One region of the Paenibacillus sp. Dod16 genome, then DNA from elsewhere that is predicted to be linked to it. Evidence: riboswitches for the same ligand, from Rfam matches in the RefSeq annotation. Region 1 holds a riboswitch; the other holds the start of a gene.

What was found. Region 1 has a riboswitch for cyclic di-GMP ahead of ACPV3A_RS03920 (LuxR C-terminal-related transcriptional regulator). Riboswitches for the same ligand answer to the same signal wherever they lie in the genome.
Positions count from the first base shown of each region.
Region 2: linked by a shared signal. The riboswitch ahead of ACPV3A_RS23590 (non-ribosomal peptide synthetase) and the one ahead of ACPV3A_RS03920 (LuxR C-terminal-related transcriptional regulator) in region 1 are both predicted to bind cyclic di-GMP.

Region 1 covers NZ_JBNDYG010000003.1:427,891-441,215, forward strand. Annotated here, with positions in the region: gene ACPV3A_RS03905 (ABC transporter permease) at 1-1,783, shown strand, start outside; gene ACPV3A_RS03910 (DUF5946 family protein) at 1,858-2,304, opposite strand; gene ACPV3A_RS03915 (Spo0E family sporulation regulatory protein-aspartic acid phosphatase) at 2,454-2,654, opposite strand; gene ACPV3A_RS03920 (LuxR C-terminal-related transcriptional regulator) at 2,810-3,538, opposite strand; cyclic di-GMP riboswitch class I at 3,688-3,782, opposite strand; gene ACPV3A_RS03925 (YitT family protein) at 3,926-4,570, opposite strand; gene ACPV3A_RS03930 (phosphosulfolactate synthase) at 4,762-5,628, opposite strand; gene ACPV3A_RS03935 (MFS transporter) at 5,740-7,050, opposite strand; gene ACPV3A_RS03940 (2-phosphosulfolactate phosphatase) at 7,246-7,953, shown strand; gene ACPV3A_RS03945 (hypothetical protein) at 8,073-8,459, shown strand; partial or broken gene ACPV3A_RS03950 (DNA polymerase IV) at 8,480-9,304, shown strand; gene ACPV3A_RS03955 (HigA family addiction module antitoxin) at 9,887-13,325, opposite strand, start outside.
Region 2 covers NZ_JBNDYG010000034.1:88,754-106,196, reverse strand. Annotated here, with positions in the region: gene ACPV3A_RS23610 (ABC transporter substrate-binding protein) at 193-1,908, opposite strand; gene ACPV3A_RS23605 (carbohydrate ABC transporter permease) at 2,026-2,928, opposite strand; gene ACPV3A_RS23600 (ABC transporter permease) at 3,000-3,980, opposite strand; gene ACPV3A_RS23595 (helix-turn-helix domain-containing protein) at 4,186-6,426, opposite strand; gene ACPV3A_RS23590 (non-ribosomal peptide synthetase) at 6,830-8,989, opposite strand; cyclic di-GMP riboswitch class I at 9,195-9,289, opposite strand; gene ACPV3A_RS23585 (hypothetical protein) at 9,864-12,695, opposite strand; gene ACPV3A_RS23580 (hypothetical protein) at 12,869-13,093, shown strand; gene ACPV3A_RS23575 (methyltransferase domain-containing protein) at 13,126-13,686, opposite strand; gene ACPV3A_RS23570 (hypothetical protein) at 13,694-13,894, opposite strand; gene ACPV3A_RS23565 (glycosyltransferase) at 13,916-14,191, opposite strand; gene ACPV3A_RS23560 (glycosyltransferase) at 14,137-15,021, opposite strand; gene ACPV3A_RS23555 (glycosyltransferase) at 15,018-15,749, opposite strand; gene ACPV3A_RS23550 (hypothetical protein) at 15,785-16,381, opposite strand; gene ACPV3A_RS23545 (alpha/beta fold hydrolase) at 16,696-17,385, opposite strand.

The DNA of each region.
Region 1 (13,325 bases):
AACCATGGGTAGCTTGTCCACTCAGGAGCAATACATGTTGTCGCTTCGCTATGCGTATCCTGAACAAAGCGAGGAATACTGGCAGCGCTTTGAGCAGGCGCTCGGATCGCCATTTTTGGAGGAACGCGTTTCATTTGCCGAATTGTCGGCCTTTTATTTTATCATGAACAAGGTGATCGGCTTTGTGATGAGTTTCCTCGGATTGGTCATGATCCTCGTCGCCTTGCTCACGATCGGCTTTACGATCACGGACACAATCCTTGCCAATTACCGCACGATCGGCATTCTCAAATCGATTGGCATGACCTCCGAACGCATCATCGGCACCTACTTGCTGCAGTACGGTTTAATGACGATTGTCGCCTTGGTCCCGGCACTGATTGCAAGCCACTTCCTTTCAGATGTCATCATCCAGAACTCCCTGTCTTTCCTCAAATCCGACACAGCTCCTGTTCCCGTTCAAGCGGCAGACGTTGCGATCTGGACTGGCTGCGGCCTGCTGCTCATCATCCTTCTATGCGTCCTTGTTTATGCTTCCAAGACACGCCATATCGAGCCCATTCAAGCGATCCGTTACGGCATGTCGGAGTCTTCACATAGTCGTATCCATCGGCATGGTGCCCGCAAAAGACTGCTGGATCGATGGTCCGTACCCACGGTCATCGGCTGGAAGCATGTGAGCGGCAACAAAAAAAGCGCAGCGCTGATCTTTCTGTTGATGAGCATCACAGTGGCTGTGCTCGTCTTTGGCGCCGTGCTGGTAACCAGCGTCTATCGCATCAGTGAAACGTCGGCCCAGTGGGGTTATGACGATGCGGATATCGCGATTATGGTTATCCATGCGGAAGGTATAGATCGGGCGGAAATGCAATCTTATATCCAAAGCGACCCTCGGGTTCACAGTCTGAACTGGTCCGGATCAGCCACCGGCGTCATCGCCATGGCCGAAGAGGATGACAATCCTCAACAGACATTCAGCCTCCCTTTGACGGTCGTGGAAGGCAGCATGGACGAGATCGGATTAGCCTCGCTTGCAGGCCGTAATCCCGTACTCCCTAATGAAATTTCCATCGGGATCAATATTGCCCGTAAATTGCAAAAAGGCATCGGCGACATAGTCACGATCTACATTGAAGGAGAACCGCATCCATTGCTAATCACCGGCACCTTTCAGTCCATTTCCAATATGTCGAACGTCGCCAGGGTCACATCGGATCTTGTCGAGCAGTTGAATCCGGACGCCGGGTTTATTCAACTTAAGGACAATGCGGACAACGATGCGTTTGTGCAGCAGTTGAACGAACGTTACAGCCCTTCCATTCAAGCGCTGAAGCAGGAAGTGCTGCTCGATTCCGTATTCAAAGAAGCCGCGGCGGTTTTGCTCATTCCGATGAGTATGCTGGCCCTTCTGTTCATGGCTGTCACTTGTCTTATTGTTTATACAACTTGCCGGCTGCATATTCGTAAGGAAACGAAAACATATGGCATTTATGCCTCGCTCGGCCTGACCGCAACCGACATTCGTCGTGCCTTGACAAGCGGCATTGCCGGACTGGCTGCGCTCGGTGCGCTGGCTGGCATCGCTTGCGGCGTCTACGCATTGCCGGCCGTGCTGCGCGGTCTGCTCTCTACCTATGGGATTGTCAAGCTGCCGCTCATCATGGAATGGCCGCTGGTCATTGGGCTGACTCTGATCGCGCTTGCTATCGCCGTCAGCGGCTGCTGGCTGGCTTCGCGAATCCTCCGCCGCACCTCCCTTCGTGTGCTGGTCATGGATTCATGAAGACGGTCCATGAACAGAAGATGACCTCCGAATGTCGGAGGTCATCTTTTTACTTCTTGCCTTAATAAATCTTTTTATTTTAATTCACATCGTATTTGTTCTTTCCACTTGATAATATTTGCGATGGCATTTGTTTCACCACCTAAATAGATATCTTCTATGGTCATTGACCAAAATTTAGATTTGCGATTTCTTTCGTTATGCGGAAGAGGGTTTGTTATTTTATCCACCTTGGTTACTGACTCTCGATTTTTCTTGAGTATATAGGCGGTATCCCAATCATGATCATAAGCATCCGTAAATAAATCAACCAGCAATCGGTAACCTTCCTCTGTAAAGTTGGAAGGATGCTGCAGCATATAACATGAAACAAGCCAAAAATGTAAAGCATATAACGCTGGATCACGATGTTCCCAGACAAGGGGAAAACCGAATAATTCATAGCAGGAAAACCCATCTACCTCCTTAGATCCACACTCAATACATCTTCCAGACTCCATTACGGTGTGATGATCAGCCACTTTATAATCCCCCTATCCTAAATGCTACTTTCCCCAAGATTAATAGATTGACGTTGCGTTACGTCAACTCTTTGTATTCAACCAAATAGAAACACATTAAGGCACAGAAGGTATCTTCTGTGCCTTATTGATTCAAGTATGAAGAAGATCTACTTTCTTTCGATATATTCCTCTTGGTTTTTTAATTCCATGTAACGAATAATCAGCTTATCCAACGACTGTGAAATTGCGACAACATCTTGATGCACCAGTTCGAAACTGCTCGCCACTCGCTCAAGTTCTCTTCGGAGAAGTTCGAGTTTTTTCGATACTTGTTTGAGTTCGCTCTCGATAGAAATCACCTTGTTCACCTACCCCCGTCGTAACAAGTGATTGATGACAGCTGCCACAGTTATCGATAACGCGAATCAGTTTATATAACTTACTTATCATTATAAATTTCGACGACAACAAAAAAAATACCCAGAATTGGGTAATCTTTATTTTAAGACAAGTTTTATGACGATTATGTAAATTTTTTAAGAAATGCTCCTTTATGGTTGACCCTCGTTTTTGCATAGATCTTTTTAATAAAAGTACGAACCGTGCTTTGGCTAATACCATAAATATCAGCAATTTCAGGGACATTTTTATTCTCAAGCCACCCATAGGCTATTTCTTTCTCGCGATTCGTCAATTCATATTGGTGAAAGTGAGAATAGATCAGCTCCCTTTGCAGAACGGGATCCTTTTGAGGTGATTTTTCTTCAATATTCTTGGCCAGGTGTTCAATGAGCGGTATGGCAAATGTAACCTCGTGCAAATAATGAAAACTAAGACCAAGGTAGCCTATAATCACATTTTTTATTCGAAGGGGGGTACAAACACACGCCAATTCTGAAAACACACGATTACAATGCTCGGCCCCAATTACGACAGAAAGCGCTTGTTGTTCCATGGATAATGAAATGGCATTGCTTCCTGCGTCTTTCATTGCCAACGAGGTCCCATTTTTTATATTATTCCTCTCGAGGAAACTTCTTAAAGAACCTGTTCCGCAATAATCGATAACGGCACCATCCGCATCTGTTATAACAAATAAATAAGGTATGGACAGCAAATTGTTCATATTCCTGGTTTCCTCTTGCAGCAAATAAAGAATTTCTTTCCGTTCAATCAACCTTTGTTTCATTTCAGTCATACTGAGGATATTAGGAAAATGATTGTTTACTTCTACCAGTGTTCTTTGACCCATTATTCCCCCTCTTCCCTTGTAAGAATAAGCGATTAATAATGAAAGCGATCTCCTATTCATCACTGCTCATTCGACAGCTCACAGCAAAAAATAAAAAAACCCCATCCATTATGATAACCACAACAAAATAGACGGAGGCTTCCGTCGTATTCGGCAGCTGGCTGGCATCGCGGTCTTAAGTAGATCCACATTAGCCCCTGTAGCTTTGCGTCGCCGCTTTTCAGTGGGTTTGCTATTATCGTGCGAAGTAGAAATTTGTCGAATATTCTAACATGTTATGACATATCCAAACTATAACTTGCATTGTTTTTCATTTAATATAGGCCGCACGACCCAAATTTCCATATTTTTGTTAGATTTGTCAATCACTCTTACACATATGCAGAATCACTTTTTGCGCCAAGCGGGTTGATAGACCGATTTCGGGGGAGGGAACTGGTGAATCCAGTTAATGATCCGGGTCGATATCCACTGGCATACAACTGCAAGGATAATAATTTTCCAATCGATTACATAGGCAGCGAAGGCGAATATAATTCCATTCATCCAGAACAATGAGGTGCCCGGGTTGATTCTTTTATACTTATAAATGGCTAAGGCAACATAACCGATTCCCCCATTCGATACCCTCTGCTTTATAAGGATGGCGACACCTGTTCCGAGAATAACCGAGCCGAATAGAAGATCGATCCATACGTTGCCGAACGGGGGTTCTAGGAACACCTCGAAGAAATTAACGGAAACGGACGTCACTGTTATAACAAATATGGTCCCGAAGGCACTGACACCATCAAGATAAGGGACTGTAAAGGCAAGGAAAATAAAATTGGCCAGCCACAGTCCGAGACTCATCGGGATCTCGAACGCATGGTTCAGAAGCACCGCGATCCCTGCTCCTCCTCCCGAAGGAATGGCGTGAGGAAACAAGAACATGGCCATGGCAAAACCTTGAATGATGGAGCCGGCGGTAATGTAGAAGAGTTTCTTAGAAATATGACGATAGAAAAAGGGGCTCTTCCGCCCGGGTAGGATCTGTAAGTTCACACGGAATCATCCTTCATAGATTAGAGTAACAAGCTAGTCCTGCTTTTTTAAGTGTATGCTTGTTCCCTGGAGGGGATACCGGGATAGATCTTTTTAACGAAAATATGTATAGGCTGACTCTGGAGATATCCATAGGCAGCCCGCTAGTATTTATCATTCTCTTGTGGTTTGGTCTATGTTTAAATTACGTAACAAAATCCATCGGTTTGTTTCTCTCTCACCCCGAGTTCAAACGTATCTTGACGAAGACCCCGGCGCATCGTTTCAAGGGAAAGCACTTCGGTGGGTTGGATATTTCCCAAATGCACATGAGATCCGAATTTGCGGAGAAGCATCGCTTGCTGCTGCTTAAGAGGTGCCTCCCAAATCAGCTTTCTTGCATCCGACACGTTGTCGATGATATTATTTATCATTTCTTCCTGGCACTCGCCATGCTTATCGTAAATACCGATGCCTAGTCCTGACTCGCGCGCTTCAACAATGATAAACTCCGCGCCTACGTCTAAATCCGCTTCCATCGTATACGCGAGCATTTCGGCGTCGATGTGGGAACCGGATTGTTTTTTACCATACTCCGTATAAACCCGAAGTCCGCGTTGTTTACCTTCCCGGATGAGCTCCGTTCGTTTTTTTCGAGACATCTCAATCGTGCCGTCAGATACTTCTATAGCGTTAAATCCAAGTCGGCAAACGGTATTAAAAAATGCGGGGACGACATCTTGCTGCACGGCTGTCTCAAGCAAGGTCCCGCCGGGCATGACCGTGATTCCATGTTGTTTGGCTAGATTGATCTTGTATAGCAGCATTTCCGTTTTATACAGCGGAGCCGTCCCAAAACCGAATTTGACACAATCGATGTAATCCGAGGCTGTTTCGATCACATCTGAGAACATGTTTCTACCCAGGCCTTTATCAATTACCATCGTCATCCCGCGTTCCATGACCCCGTAGGTGTCGTGGTCTTTTTTGCCGTGTTCGGGATTTTCGCGCAGCCCGCTCGGATCACATATCTCCATGGGCCAAACTGTTCGCAGGGAACTGTTCATTCTAGGATCTCCTCAATTCTTTTTGATTTAGTCGTTTAATCCAATGACATTGGCATAATATGCTCATACCCATTGACAGGTGCCCATCTTTTGTCATAGGGATTTGTCCGGTCATCCGATCTGCCGAGGCGGCTTAATCAAAAAGAACACCAAACCTAGTGTAACCAAAGATAGTGAAGACACGGTTATAAAAACAACCTGATCCGATTTATCCATCATCCACCCGAACAAGGGCGGCCCTGCTGCAACTCCCAAAAATCGCAAGCTATTATAAAGGGACGTAATCATCCCTCGCTCACTTTTCTCAACAGCACCGGTGATCATCGTATTCAAGCAAGGAAGAAGCATTCCGGTCCCGATACAACTGACTGTCAGCAGCCCGATAAACACGTAAATGTTCTTAAAAAAGAAAAGTGTAGCTGCCAGAGATAGGGTCATGGCAATCAGCCCGATATTCATCAGCCAACGAATCAACAGGCCATTCTTCTTGATCAAGCTTCCAGTCGTATAGGAAGTGATAACCATCCCAAGTAATGGAATGGCCAAAATCAAACCCTTCACGACCCCGTCAATGTTATAAGGCTTGTCTTCAAGAATGTTGGATAGATAAAACAGTATGCCAAACAAAATGAATAGCCCCAGCGAACCGGCAAAAAAAGCAGTGATGAGCCAGCGGCCTTTTTCTTTAAAGATGTCTCCGATTTTTCCGAGGTACTTCCTTAGTTCTTGCTTTGAATTATGTTTCGATTCTTTGATCATAAAAATGACGGCCAACAACGATAGTGCACAGAACACGGGAAATGCGAAGAAGGAAGCATACCATACGATCAGCATAAGCAAGGAGCCGATGATCGGGCTGAGTACCTTACCCGCGCCATTGGAGGCTTCGATTAGTCCCAGTGCCTTGCTTTCTGTCCCGCCATCATATAAATCGCCGACGAGCGCCATGGCAATCGGTGCTGTTCCGGCGGCCGCTAGCCCCTGAATCGCCCTCGCGGAGATAATCACCCCGAAAGAGTTCCAAATAGCACCGAATCCTGCCAGAATACCGGCACCTCCATATATGATCAGGGCGGGTATAATAATAACTTTGCGTCCAAATCGATCGGACAAATAACCAATAATCGGAATAAACAAGCCAGCTGCCAAGGAGAAAATCGTGATGATCAAGCTGCTTTGGAATTTACTGATACCCAGTTCCCTTTGCATTTCAGGAAGCCCCGGAACTAACATGGAATTGCCAAAAACGAGCACGATCGGAATCGTTGCCAGTGCGATAAATTCCCACACTTGACCCTTTGAGCCGGTAGAAGTTTTTGATTTTCCGGTAGATTCGCTGTCTTGTGTCTCCTCGGAGTCGGTCTGCAGGTCGATATCGCTATGAAAGCTGATATTCAGTTTTCGCTTTTTGGTCTTCTCCATGGTATCGCTCCTCGGACTTGAAGTTCGTGTAGAACAGAACATTTTCTTTATCCATGCTTCCTAATTATCACCACATCCGGATTTAATATTCCATCACGGCTGCTGAATCCATTAGAGGATTTGAGCACTCCTTGGATTTGGGCAAATATACTGTTACTAAAATAGCCCATTATGCCGGGTAAAAGGGGATACGACATGCCGATACAGATTATTCAAGGACACCACCACACCTTGGACGCATCACACATCAATATTGTAATTGATGTTATAAGGGCTTTTACCGTAGCGCACTATGCCTTTATCCATGGGGTTCAGGGTATCATTCTGGCAGGAACTCTGGACGACGCCTTACGTCTAAAGAAAATCTATCCTGACTTTTTATTGGCGGGAGAGATACAGGGTCTGCCGATTCCGGGGTTTGAGCTGGATAATTCGCCTGCGCGTTTACATGGCTTCGATCTTCGGGAGAAATTTCTGATCCAAAAGACAACCAATGGAGTTACAGCCACCCTAAACGCATTGAGCACCAAGCATCTATTCGTTACCGGGTTCACAAATGCAAGAACAACCGCAGAGTTTATAAAGAGGAACTTATTAAAAGACGATGACATGATGATTAATGTAATTGCTTCGCATCCGTCAGGGGATGATGATCTGGCCTGCGCACAATATATATCGGAAATTCTCCAAGACACTAATCGTATATCTGCCAAAGAAACCATTGAACGAATTCGAAAGTCAGAAGCGGCCGGGAAATTTTACGATATTGAAAGACCGGAATTTTTACAGGAGGATATTTCGTTTTGCATCCAAGAAATCCCTTCCGACTTTGTAATGAAAGTGAATCTGAACAAAAACCATCCGTTGATTGAAAGGCTCCAGGTGGGGGTCTTTAATCACTGATTATGCTAGGTACCGCTTGTGAGTTTCTGAGTCGTCATCATAAGGGTATAATTTACATTGATAAAAGAACGAATGTTCGCATATAATACAAACAAACGTTCCCGTCAATGAGGTGGTTAATGATGTTGAGTATTGGGTTGAAACCAGATGAAACCCAACTGGTGAAGGATTATATTTTATTACCCCTTTTACTTGATGTGTTAGAGCATGACCGTTCGATCCTATGTAGAGCAGATTTAAAGACCCCGGAGCTAACGAATGCGATGATCGACCATTTGCAGGCAGCTGCATTATCCGATTTAGCTCTGGCTCGCAGGAAAATGCGTGAATACGCCATTAAGGTTTACGAGGATCGAAAAACAAAGCTTGGCATTGAGGTTGAATTCATCTGCAGAGGGTACCATCACAAGCTGTCTATACTGTGGGGGCTAATTGAGGCAGAGATCGAGCAGAGATCGTACACCTACCTGGGGCTAAAAATCGCAGATAAGGGGAGTTCGCTGTGAAATCATCTAACCGAGTGATCATGTTAGGGGATTGCCAGTCCTTTTATGCATCTGTTGAGAAAGCAGACCATCCCGAGTATAAAAACCGCCCTTTGGTCGTTGCAGGGGATCCGGAAAGACGTTCAGGCATCGTGTTGGCTGCTTGTCCGCTCGCTAAAGCAAAAGGAATAACGACGGCAGAGCGATTAGGAGAGGCACTATCCAAGTGTCCCGACCTTGTCGTCATCAAACCCAGAATGCAGAAGTATATTGACGTCTCGATGCAAATCACGGAGATATACAAGAGTTATACCGATTTAGTTGAGCCTTACAGTATCGACGAGCAATTTTTAGACGTTACCGGTTCGCTGCATCTGTTCGGCACACCGGATGAGTTAGCCAGAACCCTTCAGCGTCATGTCATGGATGCCACGGGTGTGTACGCTCGCTTCGGCATCGGCGAAACCAAAATCCTGGCTAAAACCGCCTGTGATAACTACGCCAAGAAAAATCCGTCCGGCATCTACACGTTGTCCAAGGACTCGCTTCCGGATACCCTCTGGAAACTGCCCGTTAGCTGTATGTTTATGGCCGGCAGCAAGATGACCCGCCACTTTAACGTCATGGGGCTGCCCACGATCGGCAGCGTGGCTCAGACGCCACTTGCTAAATTGAAGCAGATGATGCGCCGTAAATTCGGTAAAAATTCCGATATTTCAGCCGAGATGTACTGGCGAATTGCCAACGGAATCGATGATAGCCCGGTAAGGCCAGGCACGCACCAGGTTGACCCTAAATCGGTTGGACACATGATGACTCTCCCTCGCGATTATACCAAGCTGGAAGAAATCAAGGTCGTACTTTTAGGTATCAACATAAAAAACGCGTGCATAAAACTGTTTAATCTTTAATTCTCTGGAGAAATAATATTTTTTAGGTTGTTTGATATTGAGCATTAATAAAAAATGAGCATAATTCTGTCTATTTATGCTCATTTTAGTCGAAAAAGTTGTTCTATTGATTAACATAGACGGTCGGAGTTTGATTGTATGACAAACGCGTCCTTGGTCGATTCACGAAGAAATATTTTAAAAGGCTGCCATGAATATGGCAGTTATTTTCACACTAGATGCGTCGGCTATGAATTCCCAATTGGCCAGTGGGAATCAATACAGGTGATGCTAAACCAGAAGTGAATATCTTTCCTAGAAAATGCTGCGGGAAAGCGAAACGGCTTACGAACAGCTATCGAGGTATTGGCTATACCTGCTAACTCCATTACGCCAAAACTGCCAAGGGGAGGCTTTTGTTTTAGCAAACAAAAGCCTCCCCTTCAGTTACCAACTGGTTTCTGAGACCTCGAAAGCAAATGAAGCCCATCTGCCATAACCTTCCCGTCGAGCTTAGCCTATCCTAACCTCATTTTAACACGCTTGTGCCACGAATCCTCAATCGTGAAGTCTCTTTGAGATCTTCGCTTCTGAATCTTGCCACCTGGCTTCGTGTTCATAGGATTCAGCTATTTCTTCGAGAACCCTCCCAACATATGGATAGTCAAAGTATAAACGCTCAGCCAAGGTGTGGTATTTTGCTGCGAGTTCACGCTCCTGTTCGCCACCCTCGTTACGCCAATGTACGCCTCGAGAATTATGAACGCCGATATAAAATCCCCTTCCTATTTCTGGGGATGCTATCCCCTCCATCGCCTCACAGACCGCTTCGCAGGGCCATAAACCACTTTCCCCCACCGGCGTCTTGGCAAGTAATTGGCCAAGACAATGATCTCCAATCTCAGCACGACCGAATTCGCGGCATAGACGACGAACCTCGGTAAGCCAAGCAATAAGTGCCTCTGCGTCGATTTTTCCGTTTACGTCAGTGCCAGGGATATTTGTTATCTGCTCAAGAAGGCGATGAGCTGCTGCTGCGACTGCCGCCCGCTGCTCGGGATTCTCAATCTTCCATTCCGTTGGGTCCTCGCCTTCGTCTCTCCGCTTGTAGGCAAGTGCCACCGCTTGGACAAATAACACCGGTGACTCCGCTATTTGACGTTCAAGATTCGGAATTCCGTGCTCACTGTGATCGAGAGCGTCAATGAACATAAACTCCAACTGGGCCATTTCATCACGAGTGACGTCTGCGCGCCCATTAAGCGAATCCAATGACTCTGAGATGTAGTAGCTGTCCAACTTGAACTGGCCTGCCGGTTCGGCATCAACCGTTACTACATCTCGCAGCAGCCGCTTTAAGCGGGAGGTTTCAATATCCTTGAAATTCATGTGAACGGCGTGGAACGCTGCACGGGGGCGCCGGACCTTCAGGAGGTTGTCGATCATTTCAGTTAGCTCGGCTGTCGTGTGTCGGCTCCAAGACGGGAACACATCTTTCCAGTACCCGACGTGGATATCCTCGCCATACCCATCCAAGAGACGCCAAGTGGATGCTTGAAACGGTGCGTTTACAAACAACCGGTTGAGCTCATCGGGAGGCAACTCTTGGGCCGCTGTCTGCAACACTTCGACACGCGAGTCATCCTCAATCGCCAGCAAGAAACCCTGTAAGCACCACTCGGCTTTACTGCGGAGATCTCCTTCAAGAGAAAGGCAGCGCCGGATGAAATCGACTCGTGCCTTGACTCCGGTGACACACGATACTGCGTAGCGGCCAATGACGCCCGATGCTCCACTGCCGAACATCAATTTCTGAACTCCTTTAAAACCACACTCGTTCCATATTTCTCTCATCGCATCGTGGCGAGACCTATCGATCCGCTCGTCACGCTTCCGATAGTCGAAATCCTCCTCTTCGATCTCATCAATCGATTCCTGCACCCACTGCTCAGCGAAAAGCCAACCGTGACGTATGACTGGATCTTCGGGACGGAGAAGATCATAGGATTCGCGGGCACGATCACGGGTTGCTTCACCGAGCTTCTGGTAGCGGCTTCGTCGAGTGAAAGCAAACTGCCGAATGCGTTCGCGCAGTGCTGCTTTAGCAGATTCGCCAGCGTTCCTTGACCATTCACCGATCAGATCCCAGACCGTATTTTGGTCCTCCGCAGGCATACCCTGCAGAGACTCAACTAATGCCCCAAGTGTCTTTTCGTCGTGAGACGGCCAAGCTATTAGAAGGTCCAGAGCCTTTCGATTGAAGTCGTACATTTCCTTTCGTGTGACGACCTGTCCAGCCCCGGAGGCGTCGCTACGCCAGTTGGGTCTATAGCTATTGTGCCCGATCTGGGAACCCGGTTTAATTTGCTCGATGCAAATTTCCCAACCAACATCCGGGAAACGCTTGATAATCATCTCCAATACCTTGAGCCTCTGCTCCACTGATGCCGCCGTTTGTGGCATCCATGATCTGAAGATAGCTTGAAGGCTTGCTTCAGGCTTATTTGCCCAATTATCGTCAATTTTCAATTGGGAAAGCCGGGCTAGTATCGCCGACACGCGTGGAAGATTCTGTGGTCTCCATGCAAGGCATTCCAATCCCCAAAGAAGACTCGTACGTGATGGTGAAACCCCGAACAAGCTACTGTCAACTGGCTTTAGAGTGCCGAAGACAATGGGATTTTCGTTCCGTAAATCTTCCTCGATGATTTTGAGGAATTCGTCAGGCGCTGCTTCTGCATAACGCGGTAGGTCGCGGTTGTGAGAAAGCAGCTTTTCGAGCGTCAACGGTGTTAGAAGTTTCCGGATCAATACAGCGACCCGGCCTTCGACATCAATGCCGAGACGACTCTGAAACAGGTGGTTTCCATGAACAGACAGGATGACGAGTGTCTCACAAATACCCTTGCGCAACGCACTAGAGTGATCGCGTGTTTTATCATAAAGCGCAGCTGCCCACCTGTCCTTTTCGGATAGTTCTAGAGCCGGATCGGCCTCTGAAAGGACGTATTCAGCAGAGACAAAGAACCGGCTGAGATCCGCTGGTGTCACCATCCGAGCAATTGCAAACAACGCGTCGAGCTTCGAAGCCACACCACGATATTGCCCCGCAGACCAAACCGGGCTATCATCGAACTGAAGCAGACGGGCGATGTCAACTTCGATCGTTTCATACTCTCGATTTGCCATATTGGAGACGATTTTACGATCGGCCTCCGTCTCGCTGTGCCAAGCTCCAATTAGAGTCATTGGCACGAGAGCCTTTGCACTGTCGTCGTCGCCTGCCCATTCTGGCTTTCTGATCGCAACGTTCTGAGAGAGTCGACGACGGAGAATCGTCGGTGAACGACCCGATTCCCTAGCAAACCTGTCGATGTCACCCTCCTCTACTCCCATCGAGGTAAGAGCCTCCTTAAAAGCTTCGTGGCTAAGTAAATCGAGCTTGATATCTGCTTCCGTATCGACAGCATTACGAGGGCGAAATACGATGCAATGAAGCCGGTGATGGACGTCGATAAGTTCACGCTCTGTGACTTCCGAATAAACGATTGGGATGAACGTCACTGATGAAGAAACGAGCATCCTGAGCGCCTCGGGTGATGTAAAAACCGCGGCTAGGTCTTTGAATTGGCGAAGTTCTGGATCATCGAACAGACAAGCCAGAAAAGCAAGTGCCTCATCCCGCGAGTCGGCCGCGACAACAAAGGACCTGCTGCTTGGCTTTTCAAGCCAAGTCCTAAACGTATCGCGGTACGCGGCGATCGAAGGAGCGAATATTTCTGGCGTTAGGCGTGGCTCGCTGGCATTCGCCCAACTGTTCCAGGCTTGCTCCAGCGTTTCATAACCGCTTACTGTTAAGCCTAGCTCTTCTGCTAGCCATATTTGCGCTGGCACGGATTGCTCAAGCCACTGTTCGAGATCACTCGCGTCAAAGGCTCTGACCGCCTTCCAGTCGCCAGCCGTGTTCTTGGACTTCTCCCAGTCAGTCTTGGCATGC
Region 2 (17,443 bases), on a different contig from region 1:
ACATTCATTGTAGTACAAAGCCGAGCATGGACAGCGCCATCAAGGGAGCCGTTACAAATATTTTCGTTTAATACTCGCATTATCCTGCCCGTTAGCTTAATGAAATGTCTGGCGCCGAAATGCTATCTCACAAGAAAAAAAGGGCCCCGCTCGGCATAGCCGACTGCGGAGAACCCCATAACGATTCAGCATTTACTTTTTCGCTTCCAAAGCTTTTTGGTAGATTTCAAGGTATTGGGTTAGTTGGAGTCCGTCTAATCCCTTGACGTAGGCGTCCCATTCCTTATTGATGTCTTTAGATCCGGTAATAAATTGAGCCATGTTGGACTTTACGTAATCGATCAACGCAGTCTTGATTTGCGCCGCGATCTCAGCGTCTTCCAGCGCAATAAAAACGCCATTTGGGTATTGCTCCTTGGAATGGAACGGCTCATACTCCTTGGATACCTGATTCAGCCGCGTCCCATATCCATCCGGTGCCAGCGGATCTTGCGGTGCGGTCCAGGAAGCTCGATACGCATAAGTTCTTAAAGAAGGCCCGATCTGTTCCCATCCGTCATTATGCGTTGGCTTTTTGTCCGTTTTCGGAATCGACGTATATTTCGCTTGATTTCCGTTAATATCCAGTTCTCCGTCTTGTGCCTTTCGCCAACCTTTGTCTTCCGGTCCGTTCTCCTGCAGCAGAATTGCTTCTTCGGTGTAAAGGTAGTCCGCGAGGCGGATCGCTGCAATCTGCTGGTCGTTGGTCGCTTTGTTCGTAATGGCAAACTGGGAATTACCAATGCCGGCAAAATTCAGGGTTTGCTGAACGCCGCCGGGCCCTTTTAGAGGTGGAACCACGACGTAATCCTTATGCCGAGGCGCTTTATCATCCATGCTGTAGGCATAACTGATCAGCGCGGTAGACAAAGCTCCCATAACGTTGTCTGGTTCCCGGTTGGCCATTTGCTGAACCGCGTCAGCGTTTTGTGTAAAGGCTGCCGGATCAATCAATCCCTCTTTGTATAACTTGTTTAAGTAAATCAACCCTTGCTTCCATTCATCCTTATTTGCCGTAAAATCAACCTTGCCGTCAATGACCCTTAGGAAGGTGCCCGCATTCTTCTCGCTATAATCATCTAAAATAAAGGAGTTCATCAGAAAGGCCGAAACGTTTCCCGCCCACATCTCATCTGATCCCGAAAGCGGGAGTTCGTCGACCTTGCCGTTTCCATTCGGGTCCTTATCCTTAAAAGCCTTCAGGACATTGTAAAACTCTTCTGTGGTGGTAGGAACGGATAGTCCCAGCTGATCGAGCCATTTCTTGTTGATCCACATTTTCAATGCGTTATCGCAGTGATAACATTCATTTACTTGAGGAAGGGCGTAAATATTGCCATCGGGGGCCGTTATCGAATCCTTCATATATGGGATATCCTGCATTGCCTTCTTTATATTCGGCGCGTATTGTTCGATCAGGTCGTTCAACGGGATAAACACGCCTTGCGATCCATACTTCATCTGTTCTTCCTTGGAGAGGTCCCCATGCAGGATGACTTCCGGGTAGTCTCCACTGGCGAGCATTAGCTGTTTGCGATCCTTCAAGGCATTGTTCGGAACCAGATCCCAATCGATTTTGATGTTCGTTTTCTCTTCCAGGAACACGGTAAAGGCATTGGTTTTCATATCCTCGATGGTCGGAAACTGCGGCGCAAACATTCTTATCGTCATCGGCTGCTTCACAATCGGATAGGTGCCGACCTCTGTAAACAATTCACTTTGTTCCGAAGGCGATTCCGCCCCTGTCTCACCAGCAGCAGTGTCCGGGTTCTCCGGATTGGAGGATCCTCCACAGGCACTCAGCAGCATCGTCAAGGTCAACATACTGATTAACAACGCGATTAAAGACTTCGTCCACCCTTTGCGCATCAAAACAACTCCCCCATTCTTTTTCATGTTATTCCTGATCACAATCAGTAAACTTCCAATCACCCGTATCTTCCTTGAATAAAAGACCGCACCACCTCCCTTAAGCTGGGTTCCCACTTATCCTTTCAAGGAACCGATCATGACTCCTTTGACAAAGTGCTTCTGAACAAACGGATAAATGATCAGTACCGGTGCACTCGCGACCACGATCAGTGAATATTTTAATAGATCCTTCAGTCCTTGCTGCGCCTGCACCTGATCCACATTGGCCATCATCGACGGATCCACCGTGTTCAGAATCAAGACGTTGCGCAGAATGATTTGCAGCGGGAACAAGTCCGGAGATCTCAGGAAGATCAAGGCGTCAAAATATGCATTCCAATGTCCAACTGCGTACATGAGCGTCATGACGGCAATAATCGGTTTGGACAAAGGCAGGACGATGCTGAGAATGAACCGGATATCGCTGCATCCGTCCAGCTCCGCCGCTTCGGACAGTTCATCTGGGATGGTCGTCTGGAAGAAGGTGCGGGCAACGATAACCTGGATCACGCCCATGGCTCCCGGCAGAATCATCGCCCAACCGGTGTCGAGCAGCTGAAGATCCTTCACCAGGAGATAGTACGGGATCAACCCCCCGTCGAACATCATGGTAATAACCAGCACAATCATAAAGAAATGTCGGCCGTACAGCGTCCGCTTGGCAAGCGGATATCCAAACATGATTGTCAGTGACACGTTGATCGCCGTCCCTACGACCGTATAGAACAAGGAGTTCATATAGCCGACGCCGATCTGCGGGTTCTGGAATACCGCCTTGTATCCATCCAATGTAAAATCGACTGGGAAGAGCCATACCTTTCCGGACACGACGGCCTGCGGCGAGCTTACGGATGAGCTGAGAATATAAATCAATGGCACGGCCACGATGATAAGAATCAAGGTCAGGAAAGCATAGATCAAAGCGACAAATATGCGGTCCCCCCGGGATTCCCGAATAGCGGTTGTTGTTTTGGGCATTTTGTTCCCTCCTTGGCACCTTTTTCATTTAGGTATGGTTTCAGTCGGCCTCGGCGACGAATTCATTCGACTCACCACAGACTGCTGCTCGACAGCTTTCGGGCGATGTAATTCACGGCGATCAACAGGAGCAAATTCACCACCGAGTTGAAGAAGCCGATCGCCGCCGAGAAGCTGAAGCTCGACCCAAGCAGACCTACTTTATACACATAAGTAGATATGACTTCGGAAGAGGCGAGATTGAGAGGGTTTTGCATTAGATAGATTTTTTCGAAACCCAGCTTCATAATGTTGCCAAGATTCAGGATCAGCATGATCACTGACACGGGTATCAGGCTGGGGATATCAATCTTGAGGATCTTCTGGATGCGGGAAGCCCCATCCACCCTGGCCGACTCATACAGCTCAGGATTTACTCCGGCGAGCGCAGCGATATAGATGATCGCCCCGTATCCGGTGTACTGCCACACATCGGACCAGACATAAATGGATTTGAACAGATCAGGCATACCCATAAAATTCGTATTGGTTACTCCCATCATTTCGAACAGCTTGCTGACCATGCCCACTTGGGGCGTCAAATTGACGATAATGATCGATACCATGATAACCGTCGATATAAAGTAAGGAGCGTAAGTTATCATTTGTACGCTCTTCTTGAACAGCCCATTTCGGATTTCGTTCAGGGCGAGCGCCAGAATAATCGGTGCCGGAAACCCGACGGCCAGACCATAGAAACTGATCCCAAGCGTGTTTTTGATGTAGAGCCAGAAGTTTGGGGATTCAAAAAATTGTTCAAAGTATTTGAATCCAGCCCAAGGGCTTCCCCAAATCCCTTTAATGACGCTGTAGTCCTTGAATGCAATCACGATCCCGGCCATCGGCACATATTTGAATACAATCAAGTAAAGAAAGGGGAGCAGGAGACCCAGATACAGCTGCCAGTGACGCCTGATCCGGATCCACGTCGTTTGCGGGCGGGAGCGGGTGCCGACCTGAGCAGGACCGGGTAGCCCGGGACCGCCATGTAACTTATTGTTGAGACTTCGCATCAGCATGAACTCCTTCCGTTATATGTTGCGGATATCGTTAGCGCCCTTTTGGATGCGGCGGAATGTATTGCCATTGTAAACGCCCGATCTTACGATCAACAAGAAACAAGAATAAACGGGTTAACCATTTTCGCCTGCATGATTTATAACGAAAAAGGCAGCGATGAGCTCGCCACCTTAACCGTTTTCTACAAAGAAACCGTTTTCAACTGTTCGTTTTGCGGAGCTGATTGCTGCGGTATTCGCCCGGTGCCGTTCCCATAATCCGTTTAAATACTCGCGTTAACGAGATGGCGTGGGTATAGCCAACCCGCTCCGCAATCTCTTGTACAGAGGCATCCGTCTCCAACAACAGCTTCACTGCTTCACGCATCCGTACCTGGATAAGGAAATCGACGAACCTCTGTCCGGTATGTCCCTTGAACAACTTGCTTATATATTTGGGATTCAGCTGAAAACGATCCCCGAGCATCTCCAGCGACAAATCCGGGTTGGCATAGTCCTGTTCGATCAGCTTGCAGATCTCCCGGATAAGCGCTGCGTACTGCCTGCCTTCTTGTAGCTGACCCACGGATTCGAACAAACTGGTCATGACTTGCTTGATTTCAATCCGCAGCTGCTCCAGTGAACTGCCATGGTCCAGCATTTCCATAAGTAGGGGAAGCCGTACCTGGGACCACTCGCGGTAGACATCCTTATTCATGTCCGAAAGCTCCCGGCCGACGTTATACAGTAAATAATTCATCAGGTTAAATATCTCTTCATTGGTAAGAAGGCTGCCCTTTAACTGTCCGAACCATGCCTCATATGCCTCCTCCCACCCTATGTTCAGCATTCGGTAGGATTGAATAATCGAGCTGATTTCTCCTAGGTGAGCGTACACTTCGGCATGGCTGGTGCCGGCGATATCCTCGCTGCGGATCAGTCGGTTTTCCCCGAGCACGATTTTGTATTTAAGCGCTTGGGCTGCGCTTTTATACGACTTGGACAGGTCTTGGATCCGATAAACCTCCTCGCCACTTCCAATCGTAACGGTAAATTTCAAATTTTGCTCGGTCCAACCCCGCATTTTCGCGCCAAAACGGGATAAAGCTTCTCCCTCTCTCTCCTCTGTCTCGTCCCCCTCAAAGTAAATGACGGCAAGGCAGGAGGGCGACGTCCATTCCGACCACAAACGAATACTCTCCTTCATCGCAATCTCGTTCACCACGTTCCGGAGGACGAATTTCAGCAGATTCTGATCACTCGCCGTATACTTCCGGCAGAACTCTCCGTAGTTGTCCATTTCAATGATGAGTAACCTAAACCGGTCCAGCGGCTCGGGTAAATTCAGTATGGCGGCTTCCTCCTGCCACTCTTCCAGACTCATATCGGTTTGTCCCTCAATCAGCTGATGGAACAGATACCTTGTCCGCAGATGAAGATCTTCCTGGTATTTTTCCTGGTATTGTCTGGACTGCTCCAGGATATGATCGAACGCCGACTCAATAAATGCGAACTCATCGGGACTGCCTTTCCATAAGCCCGCGCCCCTTACAGGCAGGGAATAGTCGCTGAATCGCTCGGCGATCCGCTCGATCGGTCTGGCATTGCGCCGAGTCACATAGATCATCCAGATGAATCCGGCGGCGATCATGAGGAGTCCGATCACAAACCACAGATTATAGAGTTCTGAAATCGTGTTGACATATCCGCCATTGATGAGACCGCTTCCATATTTCCAACCGGTGTAGTCCGAGGTATATTCCGAGAAGAGCTCGGATTCTTTAACTTTCGCCTCACTCCCGAACAACAGCTGACCGGAAGCATCTTTAGCTTGGATAAAGCTGACCTTGGATTCGTACATATTCTCCGTCAATTTTTTCAGCGAATCTGCCGAAACGTTAACCACGATCATGCCGAGATTATTTTTCATGTATGGCGATCCCCGCACCAGACTGGCCACCTGTTTACCGCCAATCATTTTGAATTGCTCGAAGCTGCGCCCACCAGTCCACTTCGGAGTCTTGGACACCTGATATTCTTCGATAAATTTGCGGTCAGGATATGAACCGATATAAGCGTTGGTTGCATCACTCAACACATATCCGTCCGAATATCGCACCAAGTAAATGGAATCGATCAAAGGATAGTAATTGATCAATTCCTTAAGCTTCTGCACGGCCCTGATGTTGATGTAGGCATCACTTCCTGAGTTTGCCTTAAAAAAATTGTTCAAAGACTCGCTGTTGATACTCTCGAGGACGATCATATTATCGATCACTTTGAGCGACGTATCCACGATCCGCATCGCCTGTAGGGACAGCGTCTTATTGGCATTCAGCGCCTCGCGACGGCTTTGCTCACTGAACATTTGAAAGAAAACAAAGAAAATAAACGTGATGACAATCATAAATACCGGCATGTAGGACAATAGTAGTCGTTTAAACCATGATTTGCGCATCATAACCCCGCCCCTATGTAATGTGGACATGCTTTTGTATTAATGAATTATACAACGGGGGGCAATCCCCTGTCGGTTGAAGTAACTTTAGAATAATTTTGATGATAATCCGACAGTGGCGGATGGAATAGCAAGGTTAAACTGTTCACAAAAGAAAAAGCAGTCAACCTTTGTTTAAGGTGACTGCTTGCCGTCATCATACTTTAGCCTTGACTTCTCTTTATCTGTTTTGTTCACTTTTTTCCTTCCTTGCTCCCTACCCAAATTAGTGTGCTCCCATCCATCATTGGTGATGACTGGACGATAAACATCGATAGATCGGGTCAAATGCGGTCTCGATTTGCTCCACATCCTTGTACAGCCAGATCTTTTTAAGCATTTGCTGCGTTTCGTTTAGCGGTTCGTCTCAGTTGACGAGCATCGGACGAAGAAGATCAGGGTCCGGCAGAGCTTTTTTATCGACTTTCCCGTTAGGGGTAAGCGGCAAACTTTCCATCTGCACCACAAGTGAAGGCAGGAAATATTCAGGCAAATTCCGGGCTAAATACGCCTTGACTTCCGTTTCGGACAACACCTGTTTCGCAACAAAATACGCACATATTATCGGATTTCCACTTCCGTCTGCTTTGACGGCTACCGCGGCTTTCGAGATTGCGTTGTGTTCCAATAGCCGGGTCTCGATTTCTCCCGGTTCCACTCGATACCCTCGGATCTTTACTTGATCGTCGATTCGCCCGATCATTTCGATATTGCCATCCGGCAGCCACAGGGCCAAATCCCCCGTTCGATATAACCTTTCCCCGAGGAGCGGATGTTCCACAAACTTGGCTTCTGTCAATTCCAGCTGATTCACATACCCCCGCGCGATACCGTCTCCTCCGACGCAAAGCTCTCCTACTACTCCGATCGGCTGAAGCTTCAACTGTTTATCAAGAATATAAGCGGATGAATTGCATATTGGTCTGCCAATTGGAATGGTCGATTCGAAATCACGTTCGATCGGGAAGTAAGTGGAGAACGTCGTGTTTTCCGTTGGACCGTACATATGGATCATCCGCAGATCGGGGCACCTCTTCCTTACGGCATTTACGTGCTTCGGCGATAACGCTTCTCCGCCGATTAGCAAGGTGTCTAACATACGAAAGGCGTCTGGGTCCTGTTCGGCCAGATTATGGAATTGAGCCGTAGTCAGAAACCAAGCCGTAATGCGGTGGCCGATGATGGTTTCCTTCAATTTGTAAAGGTCAAATAGGTCCGTGTCCTTCATCAAATACAAAGTAGATCCGTTCAAAAGGGATCCCCAAATTTCAAAGGTCGACGCATCGAATGTTATTGTACCGGTTTGCAAAATTCGATACTCCTTGGAAAAGTTGAAATAATTGGTATTCTTGACCAGTCTTACGATGTTACGATGCTCAACCATGACTCCTTTCGGTGTCCCCGTTGATCCGGAAGTATAGATGATATAGGCTAGACTTTGCGAGGTTGCTGCAGATATCGTATGGGGACAGCTGTCAAGGCTTAGCTGCGCGTTGTCCCAATAAATTACTTTTCCCTCAAATGCTATGTCAGGCTTCCAACTGGAAGGAGCCAGTAAAAATCCCGCTCGACTGTCCTTGAGCATATATTCGATTCTTTCGCACGGAAAATCGGCTTCGATGGGCATATAAGCGCCGCCAGCTTTCAATATGGCTGTAAGCCCGACAATCATATTGACAGACCGATCCGCGACAATGCCAACGACGCTCTCCGGCTTAACGCCGTGATCCTGCAGTGCTTTTGCAAGCTGATTCGCGCGTTCGTTCAATTCCCGATAGGACATCTGATGGTCCTCGGTCATGACCGCCGGGCGATCGGGGGTTAAACGGACCTGTTCCTCAAACAAGTAATGGACCGTTTGGCTGGAAGGATAGTCCGTCTTAGATCCGCTGAAAGCCTGAATCTGTCTCTCCTCTTCTTCCGACATCATACGTATGTCGGCAATCACCTTCTCGGGGAAATCAACTACTTCATGCACGATTCGGCTCAAGTGGCCGCTCATCTGCTCGATCGTTTCTTTTCTGTAGGAGCGGGTCGAATATTCAAGGTGTATCATGATAAATTCCTTCTTAAAAGCCGTCAAAGCAAGCTCAAACGTCCCCAGCTGATCGGATTCATAAGGAGTGGCATTGGCGTTTTGCCAAGTAAACGCCGCTTTGATGAACGGGTTGCCGCTCAAATTCTTTCGCATATTCCGATCTTCGAGTGCTTGCATCGTGGTATGCTTGACTTCTATCAGAAACTTACCTAATGGCTTATGTACAGTAGGAGAGTAACGTATAGGAAACATCTGTCTTTCCAACAGATACCCAATTACGGGATCATCCTCGCCGGTATATTTGGCAAGCAGGATCGCATAACAAGCCATAAGTGCCATATCCACAGTTATTCCGAAATTGAACGCAAGTTCATGGAGTTTTCGGGTCGTTGCAAAATCAAGGGAAAAACGAACCTGGTTTCCTTCATCGTCGGCCCATCCCCCCCTCGGCAATTCGTCAATTGATACATCACAAGTCGTTTGTTCCATGACCATCAACCTCCCGGATAATCGATTCATTAATGTCTGATTGTTAACGAACAGAAAAATCCTCTTCGCATTCTGCGATCAAGTAATGTCCCCCTTCAACCCCAAACTAGTTTTTTATAGCGAAGCCACCGTTGTTTTTTGGAACGTCAAAAAAACCCCTTTCTTCAATTCAAAATAATGAATAAAACGGAGGTTTCCCGTTGTATTCGGCAACTGGCTGGCATTGCGGTCGCAGTAGATCCCGCATTAGCCCCTATAGCTTTGCGTCGCCACCTTTCGGTGGGTTTGCTATTGTCGTACAAAAATAGTATTTAAATTGTAAACCATGATTATATTATGTATTCGATTTACAATTACTGTATCTTGTTTCCAAATGAAAATCGATAGGTCTTTTGTTCAATATTGTCTTTCAAGAATGGTTTTGATGATATTGATAACTATCATAAAGCTCTAGGTCGCGATAGTTAATCTTTACTAATTTTTTCTATTCCCCGACTTCACTACACTTCACTTAACTATGTATTAAAGCTATTCTTTTCAAAAGAAAGGCAGCGATTTTCTGTAATTACTTGGATATTAGATGATGGCTGATCAAGAAAATTGTTCTATTTTTTAACTTCACTCCTATATCCATTGACCTAATTGCGACAGCAGGAATCATCAAGTCCAATAACTTTTGCCTCCTGTCAAACAGGACTAAATTACCATCTATAACTGGTAAGGACATTTCGCTTCCGATCAGAAAACTTTCATAAGTTCAACCCACTTGGTAATTCCATCCTTCAAGTTCCCGGTCTAATGGATCACTGGATAATAAAATAAAGAGCCGTTGTCCAGGACAACGGCCTCATATTGCTATATGTCATGAACAGTTTTAAAAAGGTCCGGTTATTTTCACCTTGATTTTATTGGATTCAACTGTTACCCCGTTCAATGTAATTCGAATCGACAACTCGGCTTGCCCCGGATGCTTGGCGATAATCTTTCCTTTGGGGTCGATCACCGCCTTATCCGGACGGCTGCTCAAATACTCAATGTGAGCGCCGGATAACTCCTTAGTCGTTCTTCCTCTCTCAAGGAAGACTTCGTAGGAATAACCGACCTCATCTCCCGGGTGAAGCTGGAGCGATTCAGCCTCGAGCTGTACTTTGTCCAGCGGCATGACCAGATTCGGGTCGCTATACTTCATCAGCTCGCTGCCATATTTGAAATAGAAGTTGCCAAAGTCGTCCTGCGCCAGCTTTTCCGCATTGCTCTCCAACAAGATGGACAGCGATTTGCTTGCTGTGTCAATCTTAAACATCTTACTCGTGTACGTATGGTCAGCAACATATCCCGTATAAATGGTACCGTACACATTGCCGTCGGTTCCAACGGTCAATCGAGGATTGCTGTGTGCATAATCTGCTGTAGGAAACATATCCTCACTGTAAATAATCTCTTGGCGTTCCGTATCATAGATGAACAGAGCCCCCAGCGCCATTCCCCATATGTTACCGTCCGGGCCCCATATCAAAGAGGTTACTGCTTTTTTGCCCGGAACAGGTACCTGTTCCAGCTCTACTCGGCCTGATGCTGTATCGTAAATGGCAAGTTTCCCCTCTCCGCCGGTCATCGCGCCGGTGGCCATAAACAGCTTTCCATTTTGGTAAAGCAACGAATTGATCGAATGACCGGATATAATGTCGCGCTTCACATCAAACTTTCCGGTAACAGGATTGTAGACGGTAAGTGCCCCGCCTGTTTTGCCTGCAATTGGATAGGAACCGATGTATAACAGGTTTTCTTCCTCGACCCCGAGCATGGCTACGGGCCGGTCTTGCTCCGAACCCAACTGACCAAGCCGCAGCGGGTTATTCGGTTCTGATGGGTCCGTCCGGTTCCAAGGTTTGGCTGGATCGTATTCAAAGAGGGTCGCTCTAGGATAAACGCCGAGATACATCTTTCCGTTCAATGAACCGAACCCTTCGACTTGACCGATTTGAGGATAATGCTTGGTCTCGTTACGGGTCGGCGAGTAAATTCCCATTCCCCCGCCTGAAATGAAGCCCGAAGACAGAATCTGCCCTTCTGTGCTCTTCCCGATATTAAACAATTCCACAAACTGTGCCGGAAACGGAAGCTCCGGCGTCTCAATCAAACCGGTTTCCAGATTGTAATAAAATGCCCTGCCGCTATTTCCGGCCAATCCGACCAAGGTCCAGCCCGGATACTTTGCCTGATCCAGCTGAACATAACCAAAAGCGACGCCTGCTCCTTTGACATCCACGCCCAGCGAGCCGTAAACCCCCGTATTCACATCATACGAATAAAGCGACCACTGCTGCCCGCCTCCCGGGAGAGTCTCATAATAGGTGTAGAACACCGTTTTGCCATCTGGCGATAATGGCGAGAATCCCCGGGCATTATAGGCCGTATTTTTATTTACGATCCAGCTGGAGGTATCGGGATCATAGACACACATAACGGGTCCTGGATCCACGCGCACGAAAAGTTTGCCCCCTGCATACCGGAGATCATAAACCGAAGTCATGCCGTTAAATTCAGGCGGATGAAGCGCGGTGGATGTTCCGCTTGCGAGATCGTATTGATAAAGCTTGGCGACATCGGCTCCCCCCACATAGATCATTTGACGATCGGAATCGTAAGCAAGGCTGCGGATATGAGACTCTTTCGAAGAAGTCTTGAAGGATTTAAGGATTCTGGTCTGGTCGGATGCGGGATCATATTCAAACAGCGATTGGGAATATCCTGTTCCGCCATACACTTTGCCATCTTCCCCGGCTACAAGCGTCCAGATCACGGTATCGGTAGGAACCGGTTTGCCGATCGTCCGCATCGTATCCTCTGCCGGATCATATTGAAACAACGTCCCGTTCGGCGTACTGCCGATGTATACCTTTCCGTCGGAGGCTGTCACAATCGCCCAAGCTGCCGATACGTTGCTTCCGTCAAGCGCAACCAGTGGATGAGTGGATTTCACTTCTTTCGAAGCAACATCCATTACGATGAATTGTGCCGGATCACCCTGTGCGACCGTAAACAAAGCATCCTGACCATTCTTGTCTTTACCGAAGGCTGCAGTCATCAGGGTTAGACTCGACGATTGCGGTCCCAAATTCGTTAAGTACGGTGAGGACGCATGCGTTTGCAATGTGACGCTGTCAACGAAATACCTGCCGGTTTGATCGCCATTAAACTTGAAGGCGACTTTGACCTCTGCAGCATTTTTAGGTGCCGCAGCAGCCACTCTTAAACTCTGCCATTGGCCCGATGGTTCATCGACCAGGCCGCTCACCATGGAGACAAGCTTTCCGTCTGCATCATAAAACCTGAGGTCTGCTTTGCCGCCTTGACCTTCATCCGAGAGCACACTTGCTGTCATGATGACATTGCCGAATGGCTGGACGGCGTATGCATCGCTGACCGCTCCGGAGCCTGCATCGGGCGACAGGCGTTCCACCTGAAGACTTCGTTTCCCATCTGCGTACACGGACTCACTTACGGTAATGACAGCTGTGTCTTCATCGGGCTGCCAGCCCGGCAAACGTCCATTTACTTCAGAATCCTCGAAGCCGCCGTTGATCATAACGTTGGTCAATTCTTCATCTGCGGCATACGTGATCGGCATGGCCCACGGGATAATTGCGAACATCATGATAACCGTTAGGACTGCGGCAATCCGACTCTTCCACTTGCTTCTCACTAAACTCTCCCCTTTACGAATAAATTTTTTCCCGGTTAGTAAACGCTTTCAATACGATCTCATCTTATCATATCCCTTTATTTGTATACAAGTAAAATACATGTAAATAACATGTGGACTCACTAGTGCCTTATGAGATTTAGACATGTTATCATGGTGGTTCCTGCTTCTGATTGCAATATGGATATGCTCTGGCGGCAGCGGTCGAGCTGAGCCTGACCGACAGCAGCGTCAAAATACGGTTGGCAGCCGTTCATGGTCTAACGCCAGTCGGCTCCGTCCCCTGGTGCCGTCATGAATTGAATACAAAAACAGCCGGGAATAACCCCGGCTGCTGCATTTGCTGGACACCCCAACCATTATTGTCTCTACGCCTGTTGATGGAAATGAATGCCTAATGCAAACATTTGTTATTCCATCGAAACCCTTATCACTCCGAAGAAAATAAATACGTTGAAAAATCCCGGTTAATATAGTCTTTAAAATGCCTTTTGGCTTTAACGGGGAAAGCATCAAGCTCCTCGGTAGTCCAGATGCTGCGGTGGGTCTCGAATTCATTGCCGTACACCGTGCCTTGCGGCCATTCCGATCCGATGGGAATGTTAAGCAGAACGTGCTTGCCTCTAGCAATGCTGGCATTCAACAGGGTAAGCGCCTTATCCTTATCGAAATGCTCCAGAACATCGCCCATAATCATGACGTCATATTCTCCGGGCGAAGTTGACGGAATAAATTCAAAAGCATCAGCGATGTGAATTTTATCGTAGAAATACGCATGGTAACGGTCAATGTTTTTGGGGAATATTTCAATTCCCTCCACCCTTACCTTCCAATCCTTACGAAATACCCGCCCTGACCACACATCGAGGAATTCGCGGCATAACATGCCCCAGCGGCCAAATCCAACGCCGACATCAAGTACCGAGGACGGCGATATCTGCCGGAGCAGTTCCACGCAATACGAAATATTTTGCCAATTGGATGTCCCCATATTGTTCTTACCACCCCACTTCTCGTTGAGGCGATGGTTCATCATTCATCATGAGATTGATGATGCGAAAATCTGGAATGGCGTACTCTTGAGGAAGTTTGGCGGCAATCTGATCCCATACCTGTCGGTTGACAACTATATGCGGCTGGGAAAGCTGGGTTAAAAACAACCCGTTGTATCTATCCCCGGGAACGTGATGCATGTTCATAACAAACACCGCCTTTTTAAATTAGGATTGTTTTTTTAGAGACAACTGCTCCAAATAAACCCCTGTCAAATGTTTGATCATCGTATGAAGTGACCGGTTTTTTAAGGCCCACTCCAGCGCATTGTCCCCAAGCCTGCGCCGGAAGGAAGGATCCGACAGCAGCTGACCCAAATGCAGATAAAGTACATGCGCGTCTCCCGGAGGAGACAGCAATCCGTCAACATTATGCCGTACCGCTTCTTTTAATCCGCCTGCACGAGGAAACGAACCGCCGACTGAATACCCATCTGGCGACATAACTCCTCGTATTCATATCGTTTATCACCGTCTCCGACCAACCAGCATTCCCAATCCTGGCGGTCCACGTGCAGCCTGCACAAGGCATTCAACAAGACGTGAATCCCCTTCTCGTAGCTAAGACGCGATGTGCTGATGATCACGGTTTTATCCTTGGGCTTCATGATCGGATTTCCGGAAACCTTACGCATGCTGCTTTGAAAAAAAGGGATGTCGAGGGCGTAAGGAATAAGGACAATTCGATCGGAAGGAGCCCTAAATTGATGGACCATCACTTCTTTAAGCCATTCGGAAGCAAGAAGGACTTTATCGCTTACCGAACTTCCCAAGTATTCCATAGATTTATAGTATTTCCAGACCAAGGAGCTCGTGGGGTCTTCCGAAGAAGTTTTGTTGTTCTCAAGCATATCCCGTACTGTAAGAGCTGCAGAAGCGTGAATGGAGGTCACTAACGGTATTTGTCCTGGTTTTATGCGTTTTATGGCAGCGGCGGCAAGAACGTCTTGCGCGTGTATGATATCGTATTGATCAAGACCGATAAAGGCGAGTGATAACTCCATGCAATACCTGTCGGTCTCCGCTTCCCTGACCCAGGGATGCTCCGCAATCAAAGGCGCGGTGGCAGGGGTTATCTTGTAATCGAACATTTCCTTGAAATGAACCTTCGGAACCTCCTGATTACTGTTGAAAATATAAAACCGATCCAGTCCGTTCCCAAAAAGATCCACCTGATGTCCCTCTCGTTCAAGCCCCTGCTTCACCTGCAACATATATTTCCATAATCCACCGAGGTACGGGATTTGAAAAAAGGTAGCCAGCAAGATTTTCAAGGCTGCCACCCTCCTGTCAGTAATACCTGTCTCCGCTGCTCCAGTCTGTCGCCGTATATGGCCTGAAGGGTCCCGATTTCCCGCTTAAGGGCGTCTTTGTGCTTTAAGGTTCCCATGTTCGGATGATATCGGTAATGCAGAAGAATATCATGCAAATAATGAAATTCGTACCCGGCGAGCACGACCCGGCACCACATGTCGTAGTCCTGCGTGTATTTAATCTCTTCATTGAACATGCCGACATGTTCAAGGAGCTGCCGCTTCATCATGATCGTACAGCCATTAATTGGACATTCCCTCTTCAATCGATCAAGCAGCTCCAGATTCGAAGTAAACGAAAAATTCGGGGCTTCCATGAGCACTAAGTTCCGATCGTTGACGAAGTTGAAGTTTGTACTGCTGATCCATGCCCCACGTTCCAGCATAAACGACATTTGTCTTGCTGTTTTGTTGGGAAGATAAAAGTCGTCCGAACTGAGCCAAGCAATATAATCCCCTTTAGCTTCTCGAATACCGGCGTTAAGGGCGGAAGCCGTTCCCCCGTTGATCTTTCGGATATACCGGATGCGGTCAACATAAGGATTCAGGAGATCCATATGTTCGGTAGACCCGTCATCGACCACAATGACCTCTATCTCGGGATAGGTTTGCGCCAAAGCACTCTCTACGGCCTGTTGAACATAAAGACAGTTGTAGAAAGGGATAATAACCGTTACCTTCGGTATCATGTTATCTTAACCTCCTACCCGCGTATTGACCCCGGTTAGGAAAGTACCGGTTTTCCTATCGGACTTTTTATAAATTCATTTTGGGTTAAATAGATCAGCTGATGTACGCTCCATTGAAAGAAGGAAAAAACGGAGGGACCTTCCACTTTTCGCAGCGTTCGTCGTTCGCCGTAATAAATATGACCGCTCGGGGAGCTGTACAGGCGTCCGTTAAGCACCGGGTACTGAAGAAAAAAAGAGGCGTCGATGGTGTGTCCAATCTGCAAAGATTGAACCAAGGAATCCGGGACATGCACGATTTCGTCCATTTGACACCGCAAACGTTGGAAGACTTCTCCAGACTGGATCGGGAATAAACAATTGTCCATCCACAAAAAGATCCCGTATCCACCCCCCTTTACGAATAGCGTCGCCGGGGCGCACTTCGCCCACTGTCCCGTAACCGTCACGCCTTCTCCAAGGGGATACAGGTTAAGCAGCATATCCTCAAGCGGTATGATTTTCCTGGCCATCAGTTTGTAAAAATAAAAAGAATCGATATCCATAATGGGCCGTTTTTGGCCGTGTTCAATCAAAAATACAGCCGAGCCCGAATCGCGGACAAGCGTTCCATCCGGGATCTTGGTAATCATGTTCTGGACATGGTTATTGTAGATAACAATCCCTCCCTTCACCAATCTTTAATAATATACTCTTTGTCTTAGCGGCCTGAGCCGACGCGTGACTATATCTTCAAAAAAAGACTCTTTGCAAGAGTGACTTGCAAGAGTCTTTTCCTTTCAGAAAATCGCATCCATGAAAAGTTATTCGTCTAGACTCGGGACACAAACTTGTACCGAAAAAACAAAAAAGCCGCTAAAATAGCGACTTTCAATATCACAACGCTAATTTCCCCCCACAGTCTCCTATCCGCAATAGCCATATCGGATGTGAAGCGTTCGGAAACTTACAAATCAAGGAACTTTTTTACGGCAGACAAGAAAGCTGGTAAATTATCATCATGCACAAAGTGCCCAGCATCCTGTATCATTACCAACTCGCCATTCGGAATAAGCTCAGAAACTTCCTGCAATTTGTTTTGAGGAATATGACTGGACCCACCGCCTATAATAAGAGTCGGCATGATGATGTCGTTAAGACGCAGCCACCATTCGGGATTAGGTTCATTAAGTTGCCGTAAAATCGAAGGCACTACCAGCCAATCAAACGGCATAGGATCAGAAGGTTCGGCAGGAACTTCGATCGGCTTATCCGGAAAGGGAGGTGGAGTGTCTTCAACGATCAACTTTTCTATCCTCGAAGGATATGTTTCCGAGAAAAGGTAGGATACTGTTCCCCCCATGGAATGCCCAAGAAGCGTAAATCGTTCCAAATTCATAGCATTTGCAAAATGAAACAAGTCATCGCACATCAGTTCAAAAGTGTATTTACCTCTTCTTGCGCTCCCACCGTGACCCCGTTGATCTAAAGCTAAAACGCGGTATTTTTCTCCTAATACAACTGCGACTTGATCCCATGATTCTGCGCTTTTTCCCAGCGCGTGAAGTGCAACAATCGGCGGTGCAGAAGGTTCCCCACTCTCTCGATATTGAAAAGTGCGTCCATTCAATTCAATTTGATTCACACGTGTTTCCATCTCTGATCATCCTCAAACCAATTTGGCCCAATAATAGAAGGCGCCTACTGGAATTTTT